DNA from 2 places in the Aeromonas sp. FDAARGOS 1409 genome. Region 1 is predicted to be linked to the other one. Evidence: riboswitches for the same ligand, from Rfam matches in the RefSeq annotation. Region 1 holds a riboswitch; the other holds the start of a gene.
The links. A riboswitch is a leader RNA that binds a small molecule or an ion and turns the genes downstream of it on or off. The one in region 1 is predicted to bind thiamine pyrophosphate.
Positions count from the first base shown of each region.

Region 1 (4,206 bases):
GGCTCCCCAGCAGCAGGGCCAGGCCGATCAACCGGGTGACCAGATGCAGCTTGTCTTCGTAGGGGTCCAGATAGTCGTCGGCGTCGTCGTTGAACACCAGATAGAGCAGCCCCTGACCCGAGGGGTGGGCGCGTACCAGGAAGTGCTTGTCCTCCTCGCCCAGCTGGTGTTCGAAGAAGCCGGGGCTCCGGTAGGTCTTGAGCCAGGCCGGCAGGCGGCCCGCCTCGGTCCAGTAGCTGGAGAACTGGCGCGGGCTGGGGGCGGGGGCCCCAGGTCCCAGGCGCAGCCAGTCGTCGCCGTAGCGGGTCGCCTCGGCCTCCAGCCAGTGGCGCAGGCTCAGCTCCTCCATCTTGTCCTCGGCCACCACCATCAGCAGGCTCAGGATCATCAGCAGCAGCAGGCCGGCCCCCCCCAGCGCCAGCACCAGCCGTCGGCGCAGGCTCGGCAGGCCCGGGGCCTGCTGGTCTGGCGGTGGCGGGGCTCTCATGGTTTCACCAGCCGGTAGCCCTGGCCGTGCAGGGTCTCCAGCATGGGGGCGGGGAAAGGCTTGTCGAGGGCGTTGCGCAGGGCATAGATGTGACTGCGCAGGGCGTCGGAGTCGGGCTCCTCGTCCCCCCAGACGGTGTCGAGCACCTCCTGACGCGTCACCAGCTGGGGGGCGCGCCTCACCAGCAGGCTGAGGATCTGGAACGGGATCTTGCCGAGTTTGAGCTCCACCCCGGCGCGGGTGGCGCGACCGGCGGCGGTGTCCACCGTCAGGTCGCCGAAGCTGAGGGCGCCCATGTCACCTCGGGGGCCGCGCAGGCCCAGGGCCTGCAGCCGCACCTCCAGCTCCTCCATGGCGAAGGGCTTGACCAGGTAGTCGTCCCCTCCCGCCTTGAAGCCTGCCAGCTTGTCCTCCAGGCTGTCGCGGGCGGTGAGAAAGATCACCGGGGTCGAGATGCCGTCCGAGCGCAGCCGCTCCACGGTGCGCAGGCCGTCCAGGCGCGGCATCATGACATCCATGATGATGACGTCGAAGCGCTGCTCGGCGAGCAGTTGCAGGGCGGCCTGACCGTGATAGGCGCAATCCACCCTGTGCCCGGCCAGCTCCAGATAGTCCATGATGGTCTCCGCCACCTGGGGACTGTCTTCCACCACCAGTATTTTCATGCTTTGATCTCCTGGTTCTGGCCGGCATTTCACGGCCATTTCACACCGGATGCGTCATCCTGTGTGCCAGTGTAACCCCGAGGATCCCCGATGAAGAAGTCTCTCCGCGCCTTCTGGTTATTGATTCTATTGCCTTTTGGTCTGGCGCAGGCGGCCGAGTTCAAGCTCACGGGCCGCACCAGCTGGCAGCTTGGCCAGTTGATGGTCAACGGCATTCCCTTCGTGATCGACGAGCGCACCCGCTTCAAGGACGGGCTGGATGAGGACGATCTCGGCGGGACCTGGGTCGATCTGGAAGGGGTGGTGCAGGAGACGGCGCAGGGGGCGCGGCGGCTCGTTCGCGAGGTGGAGCCGCTGGAAGAGGAGGACGAGATGGAGCTGGAGGGGCCGGTGGAGGGGGGCCGCATCTGGGGCTATGTCACCTCGGATGGGAGTCTGGATCCGTTCGAGGGGCGCTGGCTGGAGCTGGAGTGCAGGTTTGACGGCATGCGCCTGAGCCAGTGCCGGGAGGATGACTGAGCCGGTCGCGGGAGACCGGAAAAATGGCCCGTCCAGGCCCATAGTTAAACCTCATCCCCTGACCCTGGACCGCCAGCCATGACCAGAACCGCACTCTGCCTGCTGCTGTTGCCCTTCTGCACCCTCGCCGACGACGCCGAGCTCTGGCTGGTGGAGCTGGAGCACAACGACGGGGTGCGCCTGCAATTCCAGGGGGCCGAGCTGGAGCTCGGCAGTGCCGAGCTGCACGGTGTGACCCTGCCCGACGGGCTCGTGCCCGGCATGCGCCTCGCGATCCAGAGCCGTTACGGCGTGGCCGAGCAGATCCGGGTGCTCGACGGGGCGCCGGATCCGGCGCTCGGGGCCAACTGGCGGCGAGCGGAGGATCGACTGCTCGCCCACTCGGGACAGGCATTGCTGCTACAGGATCTCGGCGTGCTGGTGTTTGATGCCGACACTCGCTGGATCAACGGCTCTGCCGCCGATCTGCAACCGGGACGCCGCCTGGTGCTGAGCCGGGATGAGGAGGGCCGCCTCACCGAGATCCTGATCCCCAATCCGGAAGATGATCCGAACGAACCCTGAGTCAGCCGCGCCCACAGGTCTGACTTGTTAAAACCTTGTACTTTAAAATTCCCCCCCTATACTGGCGCCATCTTGTCGGAGTGCTGACCGTCGAACGACGCTAAGCTGAGACCGTTAATTCGGGATCCGTGGAACCTGATCAGGTTAAGACCTGCGAAGGGAAACAAGGGTAACTTGCGGGTTACCGCGCCGGGGAAGGAGCACCTTCCCGCCAGCCAGACGCAGACCGCCTCTGGCTGGCACAGGCGCACAGAGGGGGAGGCTGTCCCGTCCGGTTGTCCATAGGGCGCCGGGTTTCCAGACTAGGGAAACACCGGGACGGCAGGGCAGGGAAGATCCATGCCCGGCTCACTCCCCCGAGCACACCCCGCCGCAAGTTCATCTTCTCCTCGAACTCCAGACAAGCAAACACCCATAACTTCAACCAGTTAATGTGAGTTTTGCTATGTCTACCAATGTCTCTGATACCGCCAAATCCAGCCGCCGCGAGCAGCGCTCCAGCGCTCAGGCCTTTATCGACAGCCTCAAGGGGATGGCTCACCCCAACTCCCGCCGCATCTTTATCCAGGGTTCTCGCCCCGACATCCGGGTGCCACTGCGTGAAATCCAGCTGGCCGACACCTTCGTCGGCGGCACCAAGGAAGCTCCCCAGTTCGAGCCCAACGAGCCGGTGCCGGTCTACGACACTTCTGGCCGTTACGGGGAGGAGGGGGTCGCCATCGACGTGCGCCGCGGCCTGCCGCGCCTGTGCGAAGCCTGGGTGCTGGAGCGGGATGATACCGACGAACTGCCGGGTCTCAGCTCCACCTTCACTCAGGAGCGTCTGGCGGACGAGGGGCTCGACCACCTACGCTTCGAACACCTGCCCAAACCGCGCCGCGCCAAGCCGGGCCGCCGGGTCACCCAACTGCACTATGCCCGCCAAGGCATCGTCACCCCCGAGATGGAATTTATCGCCATCCGCGAGAACATGGGCCGCGAGCGGGTGCGCTCCGAGCTCCTGCGCACTCAGCATCCGGGCCAGGGTTTTGGCGCCAGACTGCCCCAGAACATCACCCCCGAGTTCGTGCGCGATGAGGTGGCCGCCGGTCGCGCCATCATCCCCAGCAACATCAACCACCCGGAAGCGGAGCCCATGATCATCGGCCGCAATTTCCTGGTGAAGATCAACGCCAACATCGGCAACTCGGCGGTCACTTCCAGCATCGAAGAGGAAGTGGAGAAGCTGGTCTGGTCCACCCGCTGGGGCGCCGACACCGTGATGGATCTCTCCACCGGCCGCTACATCCACGAGACCCGCGAGTGGATCCTGCGCAACAGCCCGGTGCCCATCGGCACCGTGCCCATCTATCAGGCGCTGGAGAAGACCAACGGCATCGCCGAAGACCTCACCTGGGAGCTGTTCCGTGACACCCTGCTGGAGCAGGCCGAGCAGGGGGTGGACTACTTCACCATCCACGCCGGCGTCTTGCTGCGCTTCGTGCCCATGACTGCCAAGCGCCTCACCGGCATCGTCTCCCGTGGTGGCAGCATCATGGCCAAGTGGTGCCTTTCCCATCACAAGGAGAACTTCCTCTACGAGCACTTCCGCGAGATCTGCGAGATCTGCGCCGCCTACGACGTCAGTCTGTCGCTGGGTGACGGTCTGCGTCCGGGCTCCGTCTACGACGCCAACGACGAGGCCCAGTTCGCCGAGCTGCGCACCCTGGGCGAGCTCACCAGGATCGCCTGGGAATACGACGTGCAGGTGATGATCGAGGGCCCCGGCCACGTGCCCATGCACATGATCGAGCGCAACATGACCGAGCAGCTGGAGCACTGCCACGAGGCGCCCTTCTATACCCTGGGCCCGCTCACCACCGACATTGCCCCGGGGTACGATCACTTCACCTCCGGCATCGGTGCCGCGCTCATCGGCTGGTACGGCTGCGCCATGCTCTGCTACGTGACTCCCAAGGAACACCTGGGCCT
Region 1 covers NZ_CP077395.1:1,002,202-1,006,407, reverse strand. The annotation lists gene I6L39_RS04800 (HAMP domain-containing sensor histidine kinase) at 1-487, opposite strand, end outside; gene I6L39_RS04795 (response regulator transcription factor) at 484-1,152, opposite strand; gene I6L39_RS04790 (hypothetical protein) at 1,243-1,671, shown strand; gene I6L39_RS04785 (hypothetical protein) at 1,750-2,235, shown strand; TPP riboswitch at 2,302-2,415, shown strand; gene thiC (phosphomethylpyrimidine synthase ThiC) at 2,681-4,206, shown strand, end outside.

Region 2 (4,206 bases), 450 kb from region 1:
CTCCACCAGCCAGAACAGGGAGAAGCAGAGGGTGAGCAGCAGCAGGGCGGTGGCGGCTGCCTCGGTCAGCCGGTAGCTGCCGAGCTGCTGGTAGAGCAGCCAGGGCAGGGTGGTGAGGGTCTGGCTGCCGAACATGGCGATGGCGCCTAGATCCCCGAGGGACAGTATCATCGAGAGGGCCATGGCGAGCGCCAGCGGACGGCGCAGCAGGGGCCACTCCACCAGACGCAGGCGATGCAGGCCGCGCACCCCCAGGCTGTCCGCCAGCCGATCGTACTGGCGCACCACCAGCTGCATGGGGGCGCTGAGGGTACGCAGCACATAGGGCAGCGCCATCAGGGCGTTGACCAGCACCACCAGCCAGGGCCCCAGGGCGAAGACATCGGCGAACGGCATAAACAGGATAAAGAGGCCCGTGGAGAGCACCACCGCCGGGATCATCAGGATCATGGAGCCGCTGGCCTCCCACAGGGCGGCGGCCCGCCGCTTGCGATCCCGCACCCTCAGGTGACGGCTGGTGAGCAGCAGGCCGGCGCCGAGCAGGGTCGCCAGGGAGCCGGCGGCGAGGGCGAGCATGAGCGACTGGCCGCCAGCCTGCCACAGCTGGTGTGACCCCAGCGCCGTCAGCAGGCCGGGATTGAACCCGGCGACGACGATGGCCAGCAGCGGCGGCAGGAAGATGGCAAGGCCGAGGCCGAGCGCGGCCAGATCCACCCAGAGGGTGCCCGCCTGGTGGCGATCCGGCCTCAGACAGGGGCGGCGACTCTCGATCCGGCTGGCCGGGGTGGTCTGCAGCTTGTGTTGCAGCAGGAGCAGGACCAGGGTCAGCAGCAGTTGCACCAGGGCGAGTCCGCCGGCGGTGGCGAGATCGAAGTCGAAGCGCAGGGCCTGGTAGACGGCCACCTCCAGGGTGGTGGACTTGGGGCCGCCACCGAGCGCCAGCACTGTGGTGAAGCTGGTGAAACAGAGCATGAAGATGAGGCTGGCCAGCCCCGGCAGTATGGCGCGGATGAGCGGCCACTCCAGCAGGCGGAAGATATGGGAGGAACGCATGCCGAGCTGGCTGGCGAGGCGCCAGGAGGACTCGGGGATGCTCTCTATGCTCTGCAGGATGAGACGTGCGGCCAGCGGCATGTTGAAGAAGACGTGGGCCAGCAGTATGCCGAACAGGCCGTACAGATAGTTGCCGGGGTCCAGGCCCAGGCCGTGCAGCAGTTGCGGCAGCCACCCCTGGCGGCCGTGTACCGCCACCATGCCGAAGATGGCGATGATGACGGGCAGCACCAGGGAGAGGCCGAACAATTTCAGCAGCAGGCGGCGGCCGCGAAAACGGCGCCGCGCCAGGGCTCGCGCCACCGGGATGGCGATAGCTAAGCTCAGCAGGGTGGAGAGCAGGGCCTGCCAGAGGCTGAAGCCCAGCACGTGGCGCAGGTAGGGATCGGCCATCAGGGTGCGGGGCGACAGGGTGCCGGCCTGCCACAACAGGGCCACGAGCGGCCCCAGGGACAACAGCAGGATCAGGCTGGTGGCCGCACTGCCGGGCAGCCACCAGAGCGGGCGAGCGTGAGGTCTCACTGGGTGACGGCTTGCAGCCATTCGCGGATCCACCCCTTGCGGTTGGCGGCCACCTCATCGGCAGTGAAGGCGAGCGGCCTGGTGACGGTGATCATCTGCTCGAAACCCTTGGGCAGCGCCACGTCTGTCACCGGATACATCCAGTTGCCGGCTGGGATCTCGTTCTGGAAGGCGGGGCTGACCATGAACTGCAGGAACTGGTCCGCCAGCTTGTCCTGCTTGGTGCCCTTGAGCTTGGCGGCTACCTCCACCTGGCGGTAGTGCCCCTCCTCGAACGCGGCAGCCCGGTACTGGGGCTTGTTCTCGGCGATCAGGTGATAGGCGGGGGAGGTGGTGTAGGAGAGCACCATGTCCGCCTCGCCATCGAGGAACATGCCGTAGGCCTCGGACCACCCCTTGGTGACGGTGACTGTCTTCTTGGCCAGCTGCGCCCAGGCGGCGGGTGCCTGGTCGCCATAGACGGACTTCATCCACAGCATCAGCCCCTGACCCGGGGTGGAGGTGCGGGGATCCTGGTAGATCACCTTGAGATCGGGGCGCTCCACCAGCTCCTTCAGGCTCTTGGGAGGCTGCTTGAGCTTGCCGCCGTCGTAGACGAAGGCGAAGTAGCCGTAGTCATAGGGGACGAAGGTGTCGTCCTGCCAGCCACCGGGCACCTTGAGAGTGGCGAGTTCGGTCTTGTGGGGGGCGAACAGGCCGCTCTGCTTGGCTTCGCTGATGAGGGCATCGTCCAGCCCCAGCACCAGGTCAGCCTTGCTGTGCTGCCCTTCCAGCCGCAGCCGGTTGAGGATGGCGACGCCGTCTTCCAGCGCCACCAGGTTGAGGGCACAGCCGCACTCCTTCTCGAACGCTGGCTTGATCTTGGGACCCGGTCCCCATTCGGCGGCGAAGGAGCCGTAGGTGTAGACGGTGAGGGTGTCGGCGGCAAACGCCTGGGCAGAGAGCAGGCCGGTGGCGAGCAACAGCAGGGTCTTCATCAATGGCACTCCTGTGGGTCCTGAGGTGCCATGGGCAGCGGGCTGCTCATCGATGGCACGTCTCGTGTGGTGAGGGCCAGCGGATGAGGGCGCAAAAACGCGCGCCATGCCTCAAATTCCTCCGCCAGCATTATCTGGATCAGGTTCACGGGTATAATCTCAGCGGTAAACCGCACCCCGTTTGAGCAACGCTCCGCATTGTATTGGCGTTCCTGGGGGGAGGCCAGCACTATGTTTCACGGGCCGCATCGTGCGCGCCACCACCGAGGAGGAAGCCCCAAGTGATTACCAGCACCAAGGAAAGACGAGCCTTCCAGCGCATGGTCATCAATGCCCCCGTCACCCTGTTCCAGCATGAACAGGTGCTGGAGGGGATCTGCCGGGATCTCAGCGCCAACGGCATGGGCGTCGAGGTGAATGAACACGGGTTCGATCCGGAGCAGCCCATCCGGGTGAGCCTGGCCACCAGAAGCAACCTGCTGCCGCCCTTCGAGGCCCAGGCCCGCATAGTGCGGGTGCTGGAGGAGGAGGATGGCCTCCTGCTGGCCCTGGAGTTCCAATCCCTGGCCTGAGGCGCCTGCCTCATCCTGCCCCCGTCATCGGCCAACCCCGTGCTGGCCGGTTTCCCCTGTTAACGTCAATGCCCGCGGGCAGATGCCTCACTGGCTGGCCAGCACCGGCTGTACGCTCAGCTGCCTGCTGTCGACCAGAACCCGGCTGGCGGGGGCGAGCTGGCCCATGGGGAGCTGGGCCGGGCCGGTCGGCTCCATCAGCAGATAGGTTTCACCCTCGTGGCTCAGGGTGGCATCCCCCGGCCCGGCCGGCAGGGCCACCCCCAGCAGGGCATGACCCGGCACGAACACCATGGCCTGCTTCAGTTCGGGGAAGAGCTGGGCAAGCAGGGCGGCCATCAGGGTCACCTTGCTGTCGCAATCCCCCCGGTTCTGCTCCAGCACCTGGCGCGGGCTTAAAAAGCCCTTGCCCGAGCGCCCCGACTGGCTGTCGAGCAGCTGATAGGGAATGGTCTGGATGAAGTCGAGGATGTACACCACCGTCTTCTGGCGCGCCTCGGTCTCCGTGGTGCCCTGCTGCTTGAGCTGATCGGCGAGCGGCGCCAGCTCGGACCGGCTCTCCAGGGCGATGCGCACATGATCCTGCTTGATGGCGGGGGTGCCGTCGGGAGTGGTGAACGGCTGGAAATAGTGTTGCTTGAGCCACTCCTGCTCCAGCCTGGCCTGCTCCGGCTTGACCCATTGGGAGGCTTCCCTCGCCTTGTCGGCGTTGCGGCTCTTGAGGCTCAGGGTCATGCCGGGGCGGACGAGGGAGAACTGCACCTCGGGAAACTCGGTGGCGGCCTGTTGCAGCAGGCGCTGCAACACCTCCTCCTGCATGCGGGCCGGGCGATAGGCGATGAGGGGTGGCAGCTTGCCCGGCTCCAGCCGGTAACCGAGCTGCTGCGCCTGGCCCTCCCTGTCCTGCCAGTCGACGCTGAGCAGGCCCCCATTGTTGCCAAAATGGGTCTGTCCTGCACTGGCCGGCAGGGCAAGCAGCAGGCTGAGCAGCAGGGGGAGGGGGCGTCTCTTCATCATGCCTTCCTGAGCGGTGAACCCCAGTGGCGGGGTGGAAAATAGAACAGGGAGCCTGGGCTCCCTGT
Region 2 covers NZ_CP077395.1:547,399-551,604, reverse strand. The annotation lists gene thiP (thiamine/thiamine pyrophosphate ABC transporter permease) at 1-1,596, opposite strand, end outside; gene thiB (thiamine ABC transporter substrate binding subunit) at 1,572-2,552, opposite strand; TPP riboswitch at 2,652-2,742, opposite strand; gene I6L39_RS02520 (PilZ domain-containing protein) at 2,834-3,124, shown strand; gene I6L39_RS02515 (transglutaminase-like domain-containing protein) at 3,212-4,141, opposite strand.
Region 2: another riboswitch for thiamine pyrophosphate. It lies ahead of thiB (thiamine ABC transporter substrate binding subunit); the one in region 1 lies ahead of thiC (phosphomethylpyrimidine synthase ThiC).